Regions from separate parts of the Kitasatospora sp. NPDC098663 genome, predicted to be linked through region 3. Evidence: riboswitches for the same ligand, from Rfam matches in the RefSeq annotation. Region 3 holds a riboswitch; each other region holds the start of a gene.

Region 1 (4,108 bases), on a different contig from region 3:
GCTCGTCCAGCACCAGCAGCCGGGGCTCCTGGACCAGCGCGCGGGCGATCAGCACCCGCTGCTTCTCGCCGCCGGACAGGCTCAGGAAGCCCCGCCCGGCCAACTGCTCGGCGCCGACCTTGCGCAGCGCCTCGGTGCAGCGCGCGTGGTCGTCCGCGCCCGGGCCGCCCAGGCCGCGCCGGTGCGGCAGCCGGCCCATGGCGACCACCTCGGCCACCGTGAAGTCGAACTCGGCGGAGTGCTCCTGGGGGAGTGCGGCCACCCGCCTGGCGGCCTCGCGCGCGGTCAGCGCGTGCAGGTCCGCGCCGTCCAGCCGGACGGCCCCGGCGGCCGGCCGCAGCGCCCGGTAGACGCAGCGCAGCAGCGTCGACTTGCCGCTGCCGTTGGGCCCGACCAGCCCGACCACCTGCCCGGCGGCGGCGTCCAGGGCGACGTCGTGGACCAGCCGGGCGCCGGCCAGCTCGACCGAGACGGAGTCCAGGGCGAGATCCATCAGCGGCCTCCGAAGGAATAGCCGCGACGGCGCATCAGCAGCAGGAAACAGGGCACCCCGAGCACTGCGGTGACCACCCCGACCGGCAGTTCGGCGGGCGCCAGCAGGGTGCGCGAGACGATGTCCACCCAGACCAGCAGCAGCGCCCCGGCGAGCGGCGCGACCAGCAGCACCCGGCGGTGCCCGGCGCCGACCAGCATCCGGGCCAGGTGCGGCACCATCAGCCCGACGAAGCCGATCGCCCCGCTGACGGCCACCACCGTGCCGGTGACGGCGGCGGTCACCACGAACAGCTCGCGGCGCAGCCGGTCCGGGTCCACGCCCAGCGAGGCGGCCGTCTCGTCGCCCATGGCGAGCGCGTCCAGCCGGCCGGCGGAGCAGGCCAGATACGCCACGCCGGCCAGCACGGTGGCGGCGGCGATCGGCACCGAGCCCCAGGTGGCGCCGCCGAGGCTGCCGAGCAGCCACATCATGGCGTCCCGGGCGGCCTCGCCGCGGGCGGCCGCGAAGACCATCAGCGCGGTGACGGCGGAGAAGCCGTAGGAGAGCGCGGTGCCGGTGAGCACCAGCCGCAGCGGGGTGAGCCCGTAGGCCGTCCGCGCCGCGAGGTAGACCAGCACCATGGCGACCAGCGCCGAGCCGAACGCGGAGGCCGAGATCGCCCACACCCCGAGCGAGGCGAAGGCGCCGAGCAGCAGCACGGCGTTGGCGCCGACGGCCGCGCCGGAGGAGATGCCGAGCACGAACGGGTCGGCCAGCGCGTTGCGCACCAGGGCCTGGACGGCGACGCCGGTGGCGGCCAGCCCGGCGCCGACCACGGCGGCCAGTACGGTGCGCGGCAGCCGGATCTCCCAGACGATCGCGTAGGCGGCGGCCTCGTCCGCCTCCAGCCGTCCGCCCGTCAGCCCGGCGGCCAGCAGCCGCAGGGCGCGGGGCAGGCCGATCCCGGAGGCGCCCAGCGCCACGCCGCAGAGCAGCGAGAGCAGCAGGGCGGCGGCCAGGCCGACGGCGAGCGGGAGGGCGGGTATTCGGCGGGCGGGCGGGCTCGTTGCGCCACTGCCCGCGGCTGCGGTGCTGCTCACGGTGCGCCTTGCCTCGGGCCGCGGGTGCGCGGGGGCGGCACCGGTCGGGTGCGGGCCCGGGCGCCATCCCCTCGCAGTCCACGGCGAGTTGTCGGGAGTTCAGCGGCCGGGGGCGATCGGGCTGGCACGGCCCCAGGGGCCGTGCTCACCGTTGCGGGTCAGCGCCGGATTCACACCGGACTTCCCCCTCGGACGCCCTGGCAGCATAACAGCCACTCAGGCTAGGCAACCCTTACCGGGCCCGGGTGGGGCGTGGACGCACGACCGCCCCCGTCCGGGCTTGCGGACGGGGGCGGTCGGGTGGCGACGCGTCAGGCTCAGGCCTGCTTGGTCTCCCAGAAGATCTTGTCGACCTCGGCGATCAGGTCCAGCAGGGCCTGGCCGGTGGCGGGGTCGGTGGACGCCTTGGCGGCCGAGGCGGCCTTCAGGGTGTCGTTGATCAGCTGGTGCAGCTGCGGGTACTTCTCGAAGTGCGGGGCCTTGAAGTAGTCGCTCCACAGCACCGAGATGTGGTGCTTGACGGCCTCGGCACGCTGCTCCTTGATGATCAGGGCGCGGGTGCGGAAAGCCGGGTCCTCGTTGGCCTGGTACTTCTCCTGGGTGCCCTTGACCGACTCGGCCTCGATCCGGGCCTGCGCCGGGTCGTACACGCCGCAGGGCAGGTCACAGTGGGCGTGGGCGGTGGCGCGCGGTGCAAACAGACGAGAGAACATGGGAGTCCTTCCTTAGATCGTCTTCCCGCGCCCGAGATTACCCTTCCGCACCCGGGGTTTCGCGATCGGGCGGTGGGCCTAGGGCAAAAGGCGGACCCGGAACCGGGGTAATCCGGACACCGAACGGATCGAACGGGGTGACGGTCCGTACGGCAGACTGGGACCGGGCGGTCCGGGAGGAGGAGTCGTGGCGCGGAGCACGGAACCGGCGGGCACGGAACCGGCGGGCACGGAACCCCGGGGGCGGGGCCGGGGCGGCGGCGCGGTGCCGTTCGGGCTGGTCGACGTGGCGGGCCCGTCGATGGTCCCGACCCTGCGCGAGGGCGACCAACTGCTGGTGCGCTACGGCGCGCCGATCCGGCCCGGCGCGGTGGTGCTCTTCCGGCACCCCTTCCAGCAGGACCTGCTGGTGGTGAAGCGGGCCGCCGAGCGGCGTCCGAGGGGCTGGTGGCTGCTGTCCGACAACCGCCCGGTGGACAGCGACAGCCGCAGCTACGGCCCGGTCCCGGACGAGCTGGTGCTCGGCCGGGTGCTGCTGCGGCTGCGCCCGCGCCCGGCCTGGCTGGCGCCGGGGCGGCGGCTGGAGCGGCTGCTGCTGAGCACCCGGCTGGCCCGGGTGCCGGGCCTGGCCCGCCGCCTGGGCGTCTGGGCGGAGCAGCTCTGATCCCCTGAGCCCGGCCCGGACCTAGGCCCAAAGTCACTGGCATTGGGCCTAGCCGGCGGCGCCGAGTGCCGCGGCCTCGGCCTCCTGGCGCTTGCGGGCCCGGTACGCGGCGACGTTGGCGCGGGTCGCGCAGCGGTCCGAGCAGTAGCGGCGGGAGCGGTTGGTCGAGGTGTCCAGGTAGGCGTTGCGGCAGGGTGCGGCCTGGCAGATGCCGAGCCGGTCGGCGCCCAGCTCGGTCAGGTGGACGGCCAGGCCCATGCAGGCGACCGCGCTGAAGTGCGCGGTGGCGGTCGGCGAGTTGTCGGCCAGGTGCAGGTGCCAGCGCGGCCGGCCGGCGTCGTCGAGGTAGTCGTGCCCGGAGACCAGCGGGCTGACCGGGTACTCCATCAGCAGGCTGTTCAGCAGGTCGACGCCCCGGATCTCGTCGCCCTCGGCGGCGGCCTCGAAGACCCCGCGCAGCCTGGTCCGGACCGCCCGCAGCCGGGGCAGGTCGGACTCGTCGGCCTGGGTGGCGGCCCGTGAGGAGTCGGAGAACAGGCCGCGCACCGCGTCCACGGACGTCAGCGTGTCGGTGCCGCGCTCGGGCTCCTCGGTGTTCACCAGCCGAACGGCGAGATCGGCGTACGAGGCGAGCTCCACGGAGGTCCTTCCAGAAGGTCGGTAACGGGCTGATTGCGTCCAGCCTATTACCTGGGTGGGGAAAGCGTCGGCGCCCGACAGGAGCATCCTGCCGGGCGCCGGTCGGTACGGTTCTACAGCACCTTGGAGAGGAAGGCGCGGGTGCGCTCGTGCCGGGGGTCGGTGAGCACCTCGCGCGGGTTGCCGGACTCGACCACCACGCCGCCGTCCATGAACACCAGCGCGTCGCCGACCTCGCGGGCGAAGCCCATCTCGTGGGTGACGACCACCATGGTCATGCCCTCCTCGGCGAGGCCTCGCATGACGTCGAGGACGTCGCCGACCAGTTCGGGGTCGAGCGCCGAGGTGGGCTCGTCGAACAGCATCAGCTTGGGCTTCATGGCCAGCGCCCGGGCGATCGCGACGCGCTGCTGCTGGCCGCCGGAGAGCTGGGAGGGGTAGTTCTTCGCCTTGTCGGCGAGGCCGACCCGCTCCAGCAGGACCATCGCCCGCTCCCGGGCGGCGGCCTTGCTCTCGC
Region 2 (4,108 bases), on a different contig from region 3:
CCGACCGGCCGCGCCAGCACCTTCTCGGCGCCGAACCGCACGTGCGTCGGCAGCAGGCCCAGGCCGTCGACCGAGCCGGCCCCGGACTCCACCTCGTCCTCGATCCCGCGCGCCAGCATCTGGTAGCCGCCGCACACCCCGAGGACCGGCAGCCCGGCCGCCGCCCGCGCCTTCAGCGCCGGCTCCAGGCCGCGTTCGCGCAGCCAGGCCAGGTCGGCCACGGTGGCCCGGGTGCCGGGCAGCACCACCAGGTCGGCGTCGGCCAGTTCCTCCGGCCTGGTCACCCAGCGCACCAGCACGCCGGGCTCCTGGGCCAGCGCGTCCAGGTCGGTGAAGTTCGACAGCCGGGGGAAGCGCACCACGGCGACCCGCAGCACGTCCGCCCCGAGCGGGCCGCGGCCGTCCACCCGGTCCACCACCGTGGACAGGTCCAGCGAGTCCTCGGCGTCCAGCCACAGGCCCGGCAGCATCGGCAGGGTGCCCAGCACCGGACGGCCGGTCAGCCCGTGCAGCATCTCCAGGCCGGGCGCCAGCAGCCGCGCGTCGCCGCGGAACTTGTTGACGAACCAGCCCGCCACATGCCGCTGGTCCTCCGCCGACAGCAGTGCCAGCGTCCCGTACATCGCCGCGAAGACGCCGCCGCGGTCGATGTCCCCGACCACTACCACCGGCAGCCCGGCGGCCGTCGCCAGGCCCATGTTGGCGATGTCCCGGTCCCGCAGGTTGATCTCGGCGGGCGAGCCGGCGCCCTCGCAGACCACCACCTCGTAGCGGCGGCGCAGATCCGCCAGGCACTCCAGCGACCGTTCCAGCAGGACGGGCTTGCGCTCGCGGTAGTCCAGCGCGCCCACCTCGGCGACCGGCCGGCCCAGCAGCACCACCTGGCTGCGGCCGTCCGCGCCCGGCTTCAGCAGCACCGGGTTCATCGCCGCCTCCGGTTCCACCCGGGCCGCCTGCGCCTGCATCGCCTGTGCCCGGCCGATCTCGGCGCCGTCGGCGGTGACGAAGGAGTTCAGCGACATGTTCTGCGCCTTGAACGGAGCGACCCGCACCCCCTGCCGGGCCAGCCAGCGGCAGATGCCCGCGGTCACCACGCTCTTGCCCGCGTCCGAGGTCGTCCCGGCGACCAGCAATGCGTTGCTCATGCCCTTCCCCTCCACCGTGTCGTCAGCGAGCGCAGCGCGACGTGCCCCGCGACCGTCGTACCCAGGGCCAGCGCGCCCACCCGCCGGGAGAGCACGCAGGCCCGCTCGATGTCGTCGACCGTCACCGGCCGCAACTCCGCGCCCAGCACCGGCCGGTGCTCCACCCGCTCCCCGTACTGGAGGGTCCCGCCCAGTCGGACGCCCACCGCGCCCGCGAAGGCCGCCTCCGCCTGGCCCGCGTTCGGGCTCGGGTGCGCCGAGCCGTCCCGCCGCCAGACCCGCCAGGCCGTTTTCGGCTGCGGCGCGGCGGCCACCGTGAGCAGCGCCGTCAGCCGGGCGCCCGGCCAGCCCGCCACGTCGTCCAGCCGGGCCGAGGCCCAGCCGAACCGGGCGTACCGCGGCGAGCGGTGGCCGACCATCGCGTCCAGCGTGTTCACCGCGCGGAACGCCAGCAGCCCCGGGGTGCCCGCCAGCGCGCCCCAGACCAGCGCGTTCACCACGGCGTCCGCCGTGTTCTCGGCCACCGACTCGACTACCGCGCGGGCGATCTGAGGCCCGTCCAGCGCGCTCGGGTCCCGCCCGCACAGGTGCGGCAGCCGCTCCCGCGCGGCCGTCAGGTCGCCGGTGGCCAGTGACCGGCCGATGGTGCGCGCCTCGCGGGTCAGCGAGGTGCCGCCCAGCACCGTCCAGGTCGCGGCGGCCGCCAGCGCGGCCCGGCCCAGCGGACGCCGGCCCACCGTACGGTCCAGGGCCGCCGCGCCGGCCGCGACCGCGCCCACGCACAGCGCCGTGTACCCGGCGCCGGCCACCCGGTCGTCCTGCCACACCCGCCGCTCCAGCCGGGTCGCCGCACTGCCGAAGACGGCCACCGGGTGGCCGCGCCGGGGGTCGGCGAAGCGGGCGTCGGCGGCGAAGCCCGCGGCGGCGCCGAGCGCGAACGCGGCGGCGCGGGTCAGCGGGCGCACGGCGGGTTCGGCGGAAGGCCGCGTGGGGTCCGGCAGGGCGGGGCAGCCTGCATCGCGTGCGTGTCCTCACTCAGGGTCCGCGCCCTGGATCGACGTACCGGGGGCGAGAGTCTCCTGGCTTCCGGGTCGGACGCACCCCCGGGCCTTCCAGCGGCTTCTGACGGCCCGCCGTGGCGATGTTCCGAGCGTGCTCCCCGGTGACAGTGGCGGGACCGCGCCGGACTCGCACCGGCTTCCTCTGCATGCCTCCGTTTGGCCCCAGGATCCCATCACGCGGCCGAACCGGGAGTCAACCGAGGTCACGGAGGGGTTGGTCACACCTCGGAGCCCCGTCGCCACCTCCGATCCGCCCGCCCCGCCCGACGCCCCGCCGTGCCTGACGCCCGCCCCGCCCGACGCCCCGCCGTGCCTGACGCCCGCCCCGCCCGACGCCCCGCCGTGCCTGACGCCCGCCCCGCCCGAGCCCCCGCCGTGCCCCGGACGGCCCAGCCCGGTGGCCGCCCGCGCGGCCCCCCGGTGAACTGGTGCCCGAACACCGTCCGCACACCGCCCGGACACCGTCCGGTCCAAGACCAGCAGAGCGGGGAGCGATATGCGTTGGGGAACCGCGGCCGTCGTGGCGGCCGCCGTCGTCGGCGCCGGGGCCGCCGTCCTGGTGATCGGCCGTCGGGCCTCCGAGCGGCTGGTCCACCCGGCGAGCGCCGCCCGGGAGTCCGGCCCCGTCCTGGTGCGGAGCCTCGCCGCGGGCCGGATCACCTTCAACCGCCGCCCCGAGAGCCTGCGCCCCGGCCGCTGGGCCGTGGAATGGGACGACCACGGCCACGCCGTCGTCGAGGAGGTCCTGCACAGCGACGAGAACGGCGTCACCCGCCGCCTCGTCCGCGCGGACCGGGGCACCCTCACCCCCGGCACCGAGGTCCACTTCACCCCCCGCGTCCACCTCGGCGACCCCACCGAGGCGCTCGGCCTCCCCTTCACCGACACCGCCGCCGACGGCGAACTCGGCGCCCTCCCCGCCTGGCGCCTCGACGGCAAACGCGGCACCTGGGTGATCCTCGTCCACGGCCCCGGCGCCGACCGGCAGCAGACCCTCCCGGTCCTCCCCGTCCTCGACCGCCTCGCCCTGCCGGCCCTCGCCGTCACCTACCGGGGCGACCAGGGCGCCCCGGCCTCGCCGGACGGGCTCGGCCACTTCGGCGAGACCGAGTGGCGCGACGTCGAGTCGGCGGTCCGGCTCGCCCTCGACAGCGGCGCCGGCCGGGTCATCCTGTACGGCTGGTCCCTCGGTGCCACCATGGCCCTCCAGACGGCCGCCCGCTCCGCCTGGGCCCATGCCGTCAGCGGCCTCGTCCTGGACTCGCCGGTCCTCGACCTGCCCGCCACCGCCCGCCGCGGCGCCGCCCGGGTCGGCTACACCGGCGCCGCCGCCGAGCTCGGCGCCCTCGCCGCCGAGGGCCGCACCGGCGTCGACCTCGCCGACTTCAGCCGCATCGCCGAGGGCGCCGACCTGCGCGTCCCCACCCTCCTGCTGCACAGCCCCGACGATCAGGTCGCCCCCTTCCGCGCCGCCGAGCGCCTCGCCGCCGCCCGCCCCGGCGTGGTCAGCCTCCGACCCTTCCCGGGCGCCGACCACGCCACCCTCTGGAACTCCGCCCCCACCCACTACACCGAACTCCTCCGCCGCTGGCTCACCCCCCTTCTCTGAACCCAGCCCCCCCGCACGAGAAGTCACACCGACAGGGCCTCTGTACGAAACCCGAACCTCACCCGTCAGCCACGGAGCGTGACCGGTCGGGCGGGTAGCGCGACCGCCGCCGCAAGGGTTGCGCCGGGATGGCATGACCCCGCCACCTGTTTCCGGCCAGGCGGTTTGCCTCTGTTGCCCGATTGTTGCCCGATCTTGGGGAGGTGCCGTCGACGGCCGCCCGTCCGTACAGCCAACCGGATGTGACAGAAGGCCGGTACAAGGGGAAGACTGCTCGACGTGACGTCTCGGAA
Region 3 (4,108 bases):
GTCGGTGAACAGCCCGCCGATGCCGGTCAGCACCCCTCGTGCGAGGTAGACGGCGGCCAGCGCAGCAAGGCCGACGGGAAGGGTGAGGACGATCGACGCGAGGTAGTAACGCCCGTTCTCCGTCAGCCCGCCCAGGACGGCCAGCCCGCCGACCAAGGCCACATAGCCGCCCGCCACCCATCTGGAAACACCCGTCGGCATCCGTTCCCCCTGTCCTGTCGGTCCGGCGGCGGATCCGTCGGGCCATCGTGGTTCTGCCCCGCCGGAGGGGAGGCGATCCGTGGTCGGCTCCCCTCCGGCGCAGTGCGATCAGCTGCCGTAGCGCAGCGAGACGGTGTCGCCGAGGTGGACGGTGGTGGCCCGGGTGGCGCCGGTCGCGGCGCCGCCGTCCAAGCCGACCTGCCAGGTGGACGAGCCGCTGTTGGCCGTGCCGTTGAGCGCGGTGACGGTGCCGCCGCCGGTGGACGGCGTGACGGAGGTGACGCAGCCGCCCGGGGTGGCGCTGCCTGCCGCGTCGAGGACGTCGCCGAGGGTTGCGGTGGTGCCGGTCGGGGTGAGGGTGACGGCGCAGACCTTGAGCGCGCCGGTGCCGTCGTCGACGACCAGGGCGAGCCTGGCGGCGGTGCCGGCGGTGAAGCCGGTGGTGGCGGCCCAGGCGGGCTCGCCGGCGGTGGTCGGGGTCGGCGGGGTGGCGGTGAAGCCGGCGCCGGCGACGGCGCGCAGGCCGTCGACGGAGGCGTAGGGGGAGGGGTTGGTGTCGGTGGGCAGGTACTTGAAGCCGCCGCCGGGCTTGAACTGCTGGGCGATCAGGAAGTCGACGGGGCTCTTGCCGGTGCCGCTGGTGAAGTCGGTGCCCTGGGGGTTGATGCCGCAGGCGTTGAGGCCGGAGACGGCCCAGCCGTTGGAGTCGGTGTTGACGCCGAACATGGCGTTGAAGGCGCCGGAGGCGGTGAGCTTGCCCTTGAGGAAGTTCTTGGCGGCGACGATCGCCGGGTCGGTGGCGGCGACGCCCCCGGTGCAGAGCGAGGCCATGGCGGCGCCGGTCATGTCGATGTCGCTGCCCTGGGCGAGGGCGTTCGGGTCGCCCGCGGCCTTGCTGAAGTTCCAGCCGCCGTCGTTGTGCTGGTTGGCGCGCACCGCGGTGACGGAGGCGTCGAGCAGCGGCTGCGGGACGCGAGGGCTGCCGGCCTGGGTTCTGGCGCCCGCGAGGGCGAGGAGGCCGAAGACGGTGCCGTTGAAGTTGGCGGACGGGCCGTAGTAGCCGGGTTCGGCGGTCTGCCAGTAGGCGGCGAGGTCGGCGACGAGGTTGCGGCCCGGGCCGACCCGGGAGGGGTCGATGCCGGCGGCGTAGGCGTTGAGGATGCCGCGCTCGTAGTCCGTGACGACCGGCGAGGCGCTCGGCCAGCCGGGGGCGGCGAGCTGGCCGCGGTAGACCAGGCGGGCGTTCTTGGTGGGGTCGCCGCCGGGGGTGACGTCCGCGGCGGCCGTGCCGGCGGCCGCGAGTGCGCTGAACGCCCACTCGTTGGAGAGCCCGCCGCCGGTGACGTAGCTGCCGTCGGCGGCCTGGAGCGACTTCAGGTAGGTGACGCCGGTGCTCTTCGAGGTGGCTATCTGGGTCGGGCTGGCCGTCGCGTGGGCGGGGACGGCGGAGAGCAGGAGCGCGCCGGCCGTCAGGGCGACGGTGACGGCGGAGGCGGCGCGGGAAGGTGTGGTCCGCGCGGGGGCGAGGAGGGACATGGGACAGGCTCCTTGGGGTGGCGGGCGCCGACCCTGCCCCGGAGTTCCGGCGCCCGTTCGAGGGCGCGCGACTGCCGGAGCGGTCGCCGCCCGGATCGCGTGGGCCGGCTTTCGCCATGGTGCGTGGCCGGTCGGGCATTCGGGCTCAGGGCGGCGTGATCGCCGCCCCACACCGCTGCGCGTCAGCCCCGGATTCGCACCGGGTTCCCCCGCTCGGCCACCGCGGACGCTACCGCACGGCGCACCGGCGCACGAGGTGGTGTGATCGACATGACGACCCGTTGACTCCCGTTCGACCGGCGTGGTCTGATGAACCGATTTTTTGCCCTCGGCATTCAGGGGAAGCCGGTCGAACTCCGGCGCTGACCCGCAACCGTGGACCCACCTGTGGTGGGTGAGCCGGAATGCCTGGACCGGGGGCCTGTTCACAGAGCACTTGCGTCGTCGCGGACTACGACGCGGTCCGGACGGTCCCTGCCCAGGAGACCGTGGGCTGCGCCGTTGCGTCCTGCGTCGACCGACCAGGGAGTCGTCGTGAGGGTCAGCAGCAGTCGCACACGTCACAGGAACCGGGACCTCGCCTCCTTGGTGGTCGCCGGTGCTGTCGCGGCCGCCGCCTGCGGAAGCGTCCTGTTCGGGCGCCCCGGTACCGCGGCCGCCGACCCGATCGAGCAGTGCACGGCGACGACGGGCGCGATCGTCGCCGTCGACTTCACCCACTGGGGCGGCGGCGTCGTCCGGGGCTGCGACGCCCACCCCACGACCGGGATGAACCTGCTGCACGCCGCCGGCTTCACCACCGCCGGAACCGAGCACGACGGACCCGCCTTCATCTGCCGACTCGGAACCGGGACCTTCAACAACGGCACCCAGTACCCGACGCCGGCCGAAGAACCCTGCGTCAACACCCCGCAGGCCACCGCGTACTGGTCGTACTGGATCGCCGAACCCGGCCAACAGGCGTGGTCCTACAGCCGGTTCGGCGCCGGGACGCAGAAGCCCGAGCCCGGCGAGGTCGAGGCCTGGGTGTACGGCGGCACCGACATCGGCGGCACCAGCGGGGCGCCGGGCTTCGCGCCGGACTCCGTCCGGGCGAAGAGCGGCGGCTCGTCGGCTTCGCCGTCCGCCCCGCTGTCACCCTCGGCGACCCCGAGCCCGACCCCGACCCCGAGCCCGACTCCGACCTCGACTTCGACCGGGCCGTCCGCCACCGGAGACCCGGCGGCCGCCGCAGCCTGGCTGGCCCGCCAACTCGTCGGCGGCGACCACATGGAGAACTGGGCCGTCGAGGGGCCGGACCACCCCCGGACCGCCCTCACCGCCATCGCCCTCGCCGCCGCCGGCACGCAGGACCCGGCGCTGCGCCGGACGACCGCCTTCCTCTCCGCCCACGCCGACGCCTTCCTGTATCCCGACGGACCGGCCGGCCGGCCCGATGCGAAGGCCGCCGCACTGCTGGCCCTCGTCGCCGAGAGCACCGGTGGCGATCCCCGGGCCTTCGGCGGCCGGGACCTGATCGCCGCGCTCACCGGTCACGTCTGCACGGCGGCGGGGGAGAACGGCAAGTGCACCGCCGCCGGGGACTTCCTCGGCGCGGCCTCGCCCTGGGTCCAGTCCCTCGGTGTCATCGCCCTCCAGCGCGCCGGCGTCACGCCACCCGCCCCGGCGCTCGCCCGCTTCACGGTGCTCCAGTGCGCCGACGGCGGGGTGGCCGGATCGATGATCGTCGCCGGCGACCACTGCGAGTCCGACCCGCTCACCACCGGCCTCGCGGTCCTCGCCCTGCGCACGGCCCCCGGGTACGAGACGGCCGCGAAGAAGGCGTCGGACCAGCTCGCGGCCGGACAGCAGGCCGACGGTTCCCTCCTCCCGTACCTCGGCGCCCCCGGTGACACCATCAGCACCGCGAGCGCGGCCCAGGCGTTCAGGGCCACCGGACAGGACACCCGCCGGGCCGCCGCCACGGCCTGGCTCGCCGCCCGGCAGGGAACGGACGGCGGCTTCGGCCCCGACGCGTCGACCACCGACCCGGACCCGGCGGCCACCGAGCAGGCGATCCTGGCCCTGACCGGCACCGACCTCACCAGCGTCCGGCACAACCCGGACGCCACCGCCCCGCCGACGACACCCGCCACCACCCCGCCGACCTCGCCCGCGACCACGCCGCCTGCCGGGCGAACCCCCGACGCCGCCAAGGGCAGCGCCTACCTCACCGACCCGTCCCGCCTGATCAACGGCCGCTACTACGAGGGCTTCCCGGCCTTCGCCGACTTCGGCCTCACCATCGACGGCGCCTACGCCCTCGCGGCCACCGGCACCGACGACGCCGCGCTGCGCAGGATCGTCGACTTCCTGGACCAGCCGGGCAAGG
Region 4 (4,108 bases), on a different contig from region 3:
GGGGTGGGCACGTCCCGCCGCGTCCCGCCGCTCCGCCGGGGCCGCAGCCGTCGGGGGCCGCCGCGCCGCCGCCGGTGCCGCCCGCTCCGGCTCCTGTTCCCGCGCCCGCTCCGGTCGCACCCGCGCCCAGTGCACCGGCCTCCGCCGGGGCCACCGGGCACTTCGTGCTGCCCTCCGGCGCGCCCGTGCAACTCCCCGCCCACCCGCCGCAGCGGCACGCGCCCACCAGCCCGATCGCCGTCCTGCTGATCGGCCCGGCCGGGGCGGGCAAGACCACCGTCGCCCGGTACTGGGCCGAGCGCCGGCCCAGCCCGACCGCGCACATCAGCCTGGACGACGTCCGCGAGTGGGTGCAGTCCGGCTTCGCCAACCCGCAGTCCGGCTGGAACAACGCCTCCGAGGCGCAGTACCGGCTGGCCCGCCGCACCTGCGGCTTCGCCTGCCGCAACTACCTCGCCAACGGCATCTCCTGCATCATCGACGACGCCGTCTTCCCGGACCGCCCGGCCATCGGCCTCGGCGGCTGGAAGCGGCACATCGGTCCCGGCATGATCCCGGTCGTGCTGCTGCCCAGCCTGGACTCCGTGCTGCACCGCAACGCCCGGCGCGGCGGCACCCGGCGGCTCGGCGACGAGGAGGTGGCGCGGATCCACGGCCGGATGGCCGGCTGGTACAACTCCGGGCTGCCGATCATCGACAACTCGTACCTGGACGTGGCCGGCACCGCCGCCGAGCTGGACCGCGTCATCCTGGCCCGGCTGATGGGCATGCCGGTGCGCTGACCCGCGACGATCCGGTGGTGTCGGTGCCGACTGCGATGATGGGCGGGTCCTGATCGAACCACCCCGGGGGAGCTGACGCCCGTGCCGGAAGGCCACATCATCCACCGCCTCGCCGCCGAGAACCGGAAGGCCTTCGGCGGCCGCCCGGTCGAGGTGTCCAGCCCGCAGGGCCGGTTCGCCGACGAGGCCAAGGCCATCGACGGGCAGCTGCTCACCGCGGCCGAAGCCGTCGGCAAGCACCTGTTCCTCGGCTTCGAGGAGGGCGGCTGGGTGCACGTCCACCTCGGCCTCTACGGCGGCTTCGCCTTCGGTACCGGGCCCGCGCCCGAGCCGGTCGGCCTGGTCCGGCTGCGGCTGGCCAACGACGACGGCTACGCCGACCTGCGCGGCCCCAACACCTGCGCGCTGGTCACCGGCGCGGAGAAGGCCGCCGTCGCCGCCCGGCTGGGCCCCGACCCGCTGCGGGCCGACGCCGACCCGCAGGCCGCCTGGCGCCGGATATCGGCCAGCCGGACGACCGTCGCCGCGCTGCTGATGGACCAGAAGGTGCTGGCCGGGGTGGGCAACGTCTACCGGGCCGAGGTGCTGTTCCGCCACGGGATCAACCCGCACCGCGCCGGCCGTGACCTCACCCGGGGCGAGTGGGACGCGATCTGGGCCGACCTGGTCGCCCTGATGCACGAGGGCGTCGGCGCGGGCCGGATCGACACCGTCCGGCCCGAGCACACCCCCGAGGCGATGGGCCGACCGCCGCGCGTCGACGACCACGGCGGCGAGGTGTACGTCTACCGGCGGGCCGCGATGCCCTGTCTGGTCTGCGGCACCGACGTCCGGACGGAACAGCACGCCGCGCGCAACCTCTTCTGGTGCCCCGCCTGCCAGGCGGCCTGACCAGGCCCTGCCCGGCCGGTCAGCCGAAGGCCGCGCCGGGCTCGTGGTGTTCGGCGGCGGCGCACGCGTCGAGGAGGGGGCGCAGGGACTCGTCCACGAGCCGGTAGCGCACGACCCGCCCGTCCTTGTCCCCGGTCACCACGCCCGCGGTGCGGAGCAGCCGCAGGGCCTGGGACACGGCGGGGTCGCGCATGCCGGTGGCCACGGCGAGGTCGGAGACGGCGAGCGGGCCGGCCCGGTGGAGGGCGAGCAGGAGGGCGAGCCGCCCGGGGTCGGCGAGCAGGGAGAACCGCTCGGCCCAGGTGCGGACGTGCGCGGGGTCGCCGATCGCGGCGATGGCCTCGCAGACCCGGTGTCCGTCGATGGTGCGGTGGCCCGCGCGGTCGGCCGGTACGAGATGCATGCGCACATTGTTGCAGCAGGGGGCCTGTGATCCTGGACACCTGCGCAGGTGCGCAGCCTTGCAAGGGTGGGTCCTGGCCCCTACGGTGTTCCCCGCCGTGGTGCTCGGGAAGACCGGTGACGGATCCTCAGGGATCCCAGTCCGGAGCGGCCCTCGCCACTGTGATCGGGCCATCGTGATCGTCGACGATGGAGAGACGTCCGTACCCACGACGCCACTGGGAGCCTCGCGCACCTGGGAAGGCGGGTACGGGACCCCCGTAAGCCAGGAGACCGGCCACGGCATCTCACGAAGTGTTTCCACGAGGTGCTGGAGCGTGACCCGAATGACCCTGCCCGAAACCGCCGCGGCTGCCGAGGCTCCGGCGACACCGTCCGCGCTGCCCACGTTCCGCTGGAAGCGCGAGGACACCGTTCGCACGGCCGGGCTGATGGGGGTGATCCTGGCCATGCACGTGGTGGCCTTCGGGACGCTCGTCTTCCTGGTCGCGCCCCACAACTACGCGGTCGGCACCCAGGTCTTCGGGGTGGGCCTGGGGATCACCGCGTACACCCTCGGCATGCGGCACGCCTTCGACGCCGACCACATCGCGGTGATCGACAACACCACCCGCAAGCTGATGGCGGACGGCAAGCGGCCGGTCTCGGTCGGCTTCTGGTTCGCCCTCGGGCACTCCTCGATGGTGGTGCTGATGGCCGCCCTGGTGGCGGGCGGCGCGCAGCTGGCCAGCACGCTGATGGACGACGACTCGACCACCCACAAGTGGCTCGGGATGGTCGGCACGACGGCCTCCGGCGCGTTCCTCTACCTGATCGGCGCGCTCAACCTGGCCGCGCTGCTCGGCATACTCAAGGTGTTCCGGGCGATGCGGGCCGGGTCGTACGACGAGGCGCAGCTGGAGGAGCACCTCAACTCGCGCGGCTTCATGGCCCGGGTGCTGAACCGGGCGACCCGGTCGATCACCCGGCCCGGGCAGATGTTCCCGGTGGGCATGGTGCTGGGGCTGGGCTTCGACACCGCGACCGAGGTCACCCTGATGGTGATGGCCGGGTCGGGGGCGGCGGCCGGGCTGCCCTGGTACGCGATCGTCTGCCTGCCGCTGCTGTTCGCGGCCGGGATGAGCCTGTTCGACACCCTGGACGGGACGTTCATGAACTTCGCGTACCAGTGGGCCTTCGCCAACCCGGTCCGGAAGGTCTACTACAACCTGACGATCACCGGGCTGTCGATCGCGGTGGCCTTCGTCATCGGCACCATCGAACTGGTCGGCGTGCTGCACGAGAAGCTCGATCTGACCGACCCGGTCACCGGCTGGATCGCGGGCATCTCGCTGGACAACGTCGGCTACGCGATCGCCGGGCTGTTCGTGGTGGTCTGGGCCGCGGCGATCGCCTACTGGAAGCTGGCCCGGGTGGAGAAGCGCTGGGCGGCCGCCGAGTAGCGACGGCTGCGACCGGCGACGGCAGCGGGCGGCGACGGCGCCTCCCCCGGGATCCCGGGGGAGGCGCCGTTCCGTCGCCGCGGGTCGGTGCCGGTCGTCGGGCGGGCGGGGTTCAGCGCTCTTCGCGGAAGTCGACGTGCCGGCGCGCGACCGGGTCGTACTTGCGCAGGACCATCCGGTCCGGGTCGTTGCGGCGGTTCTTGCGGGTCACGTACGTGTAGCCGGTGCCGACGGTGGAGCGGAGCTTGATGACGGGGCGCAGTTCGTTACGGGCCATGGGTGTCCTCCCGGGTTGGCGGGGTGTTCGGGGTCGGGGCGAAACCGTACACCGAAATGGAAGTCATTTTCATCTGGTGTAACGTGAGCTCCGTCCTGCCCATTCCCGGACGCCAGGGAGCACCCATGTCCGCCCACTGCCAACTCACCGGCCGTCGGCCCGGATTCGGCAACGCGATCTCGCACTCGCACCGCCGCACCCGCCGCCGCTTCGACCCCAACATCCAGCACAAGCGCTACTGGCTGCCCGGTGAGGGCCGGTACGTCCGGCTCACCCTCAGCGCCAAGGGCATCCGCACCATCGACACGATCGGC

The links. A riboswitch is a leader RNA that binds a small molecule or an ion and turns the genes downstream of it on or off. The one in region 3 is predicted to bind cobalamin.
Region 1: another riboswitch for cobalamin. It lies ahead of ACIQVZ_RS17105 (FecCD family ABC transporter permease); the one in region 3 lies ahead of ACIQVZ_RS07530 (prenyltransferase/squalene oxidase repeat-containing protein).
Region 2: another riboswitch for cobalamin. It lies ahead of ACIQVZ_RS05630 (cobalamin biosynthesis protein); the one in region 3 lies ahead of ACIQVZ_RS07530 (prenyltransferase/squalene oxidase repeat-containing protein).
Region 4: another riboswitch for cobalamin. It lies ahead of ACIQVZ_RS09045 (HoxN/HupN/NixA family nickel/cobalt transporter); the one in region 3 lies ahead of ACIQVZ_RS07530 (prenyltransferase/squalene oxidase repeat-containing protein).

What each region holds. Positions count from the first base shown of each region.
Region 1 is NZ_JBIWAP010000013.1:194,783-198,890, reverse strand. It holds gene ACIQVZ_RS17110 (ABC transporter ATP-binding protein) at 1-493, opposite strand, end outside; gene ACIQVZ_RS17105 (FecCD family ABC transporter permease) at 493-1,575, opposite strand; cobalamin riboswitch at 1,665-1,804, opposite strand; gene sodN (superoxide dismutase, Ni) at 1,893-2,288, opposite strand; gene sodX (nickel-type superoxide dismutase maturation protease) at 2,590-2,952, shown strand; gene ACIQVZ_RS17090 (CGNR zinc finger domain-containing protein) at 3,001-3,591, opposite strand; gene ACIQVZ_RS17085 (amino acid ABC transporter ATP-binding protein) at 3,705-4,108, opposite strand, start outside.
Region 2 is NZ_JBIWAP010000004.1:73,558-77,665, reverse strand. It holds gene ACIQVZ_RS05635 (cobyric acid synthase) at 1-1,145, opposite strand, end outside; gene ACIQVZ_RS05630 (cobalamin biosynthesis protein) at 1,142-2,110, opposite strand; cobalamin riboswitch at 2,218-2,350, opposite strand; gene ACIQVZ_RS05625 (alpha/beta hydrolase family protein) at 2,703-3,815, shown strand.
Region 3 is NZ_JBIWAP010000005.1:182,699-186,806, reverse strand. It holds gene ACIQVZ_RS07540 (hypothetical protein) at 1-201, opposite strand, end outside; gene ACIQVZ_RS07535 (hypothetical protein) at 310-1,737, opposite strand; cobalamin riboswitch at 1,871-1,947, opposite strand; cobalamin riboswitch at 2,025-2,168, shown strand; gene ACIQVZ_RS07530 (prenyltransferase/squalene oxidase repeat-containing protein) at 2,272-4,108, shown strand, end outside.
Region 4 is NZ_JBIWAP010000006.1:212,304-216,411, forward strand. It holds gene ACIQVZ_RS09030 (AAA family ATPase) at 1-782, shown strand, start outside; gene ACIQVZ_RS09035 (DNA-formamidopyrimidine glycosylase family protein) at 864-1,673, shown strand; gene ACIQVZ_RS09040 (ArsR/SmtB family transcription factor) at 1,693-2,076, opposite strand; cobalamin riboswitch at 2,158-2,372, shown strand; gene ACIQVZ_RS09045 (HoxN/HupN/NixA family nickel/cobalt transporter) at 2,402-3,517, shown strand; gene rpmG (50S ribosomal protein L33) at 3,630-3,794, opposite strand; gene rpmB (50S ribosomal protein L28) at 3,920-4,108, shown strand, end outside.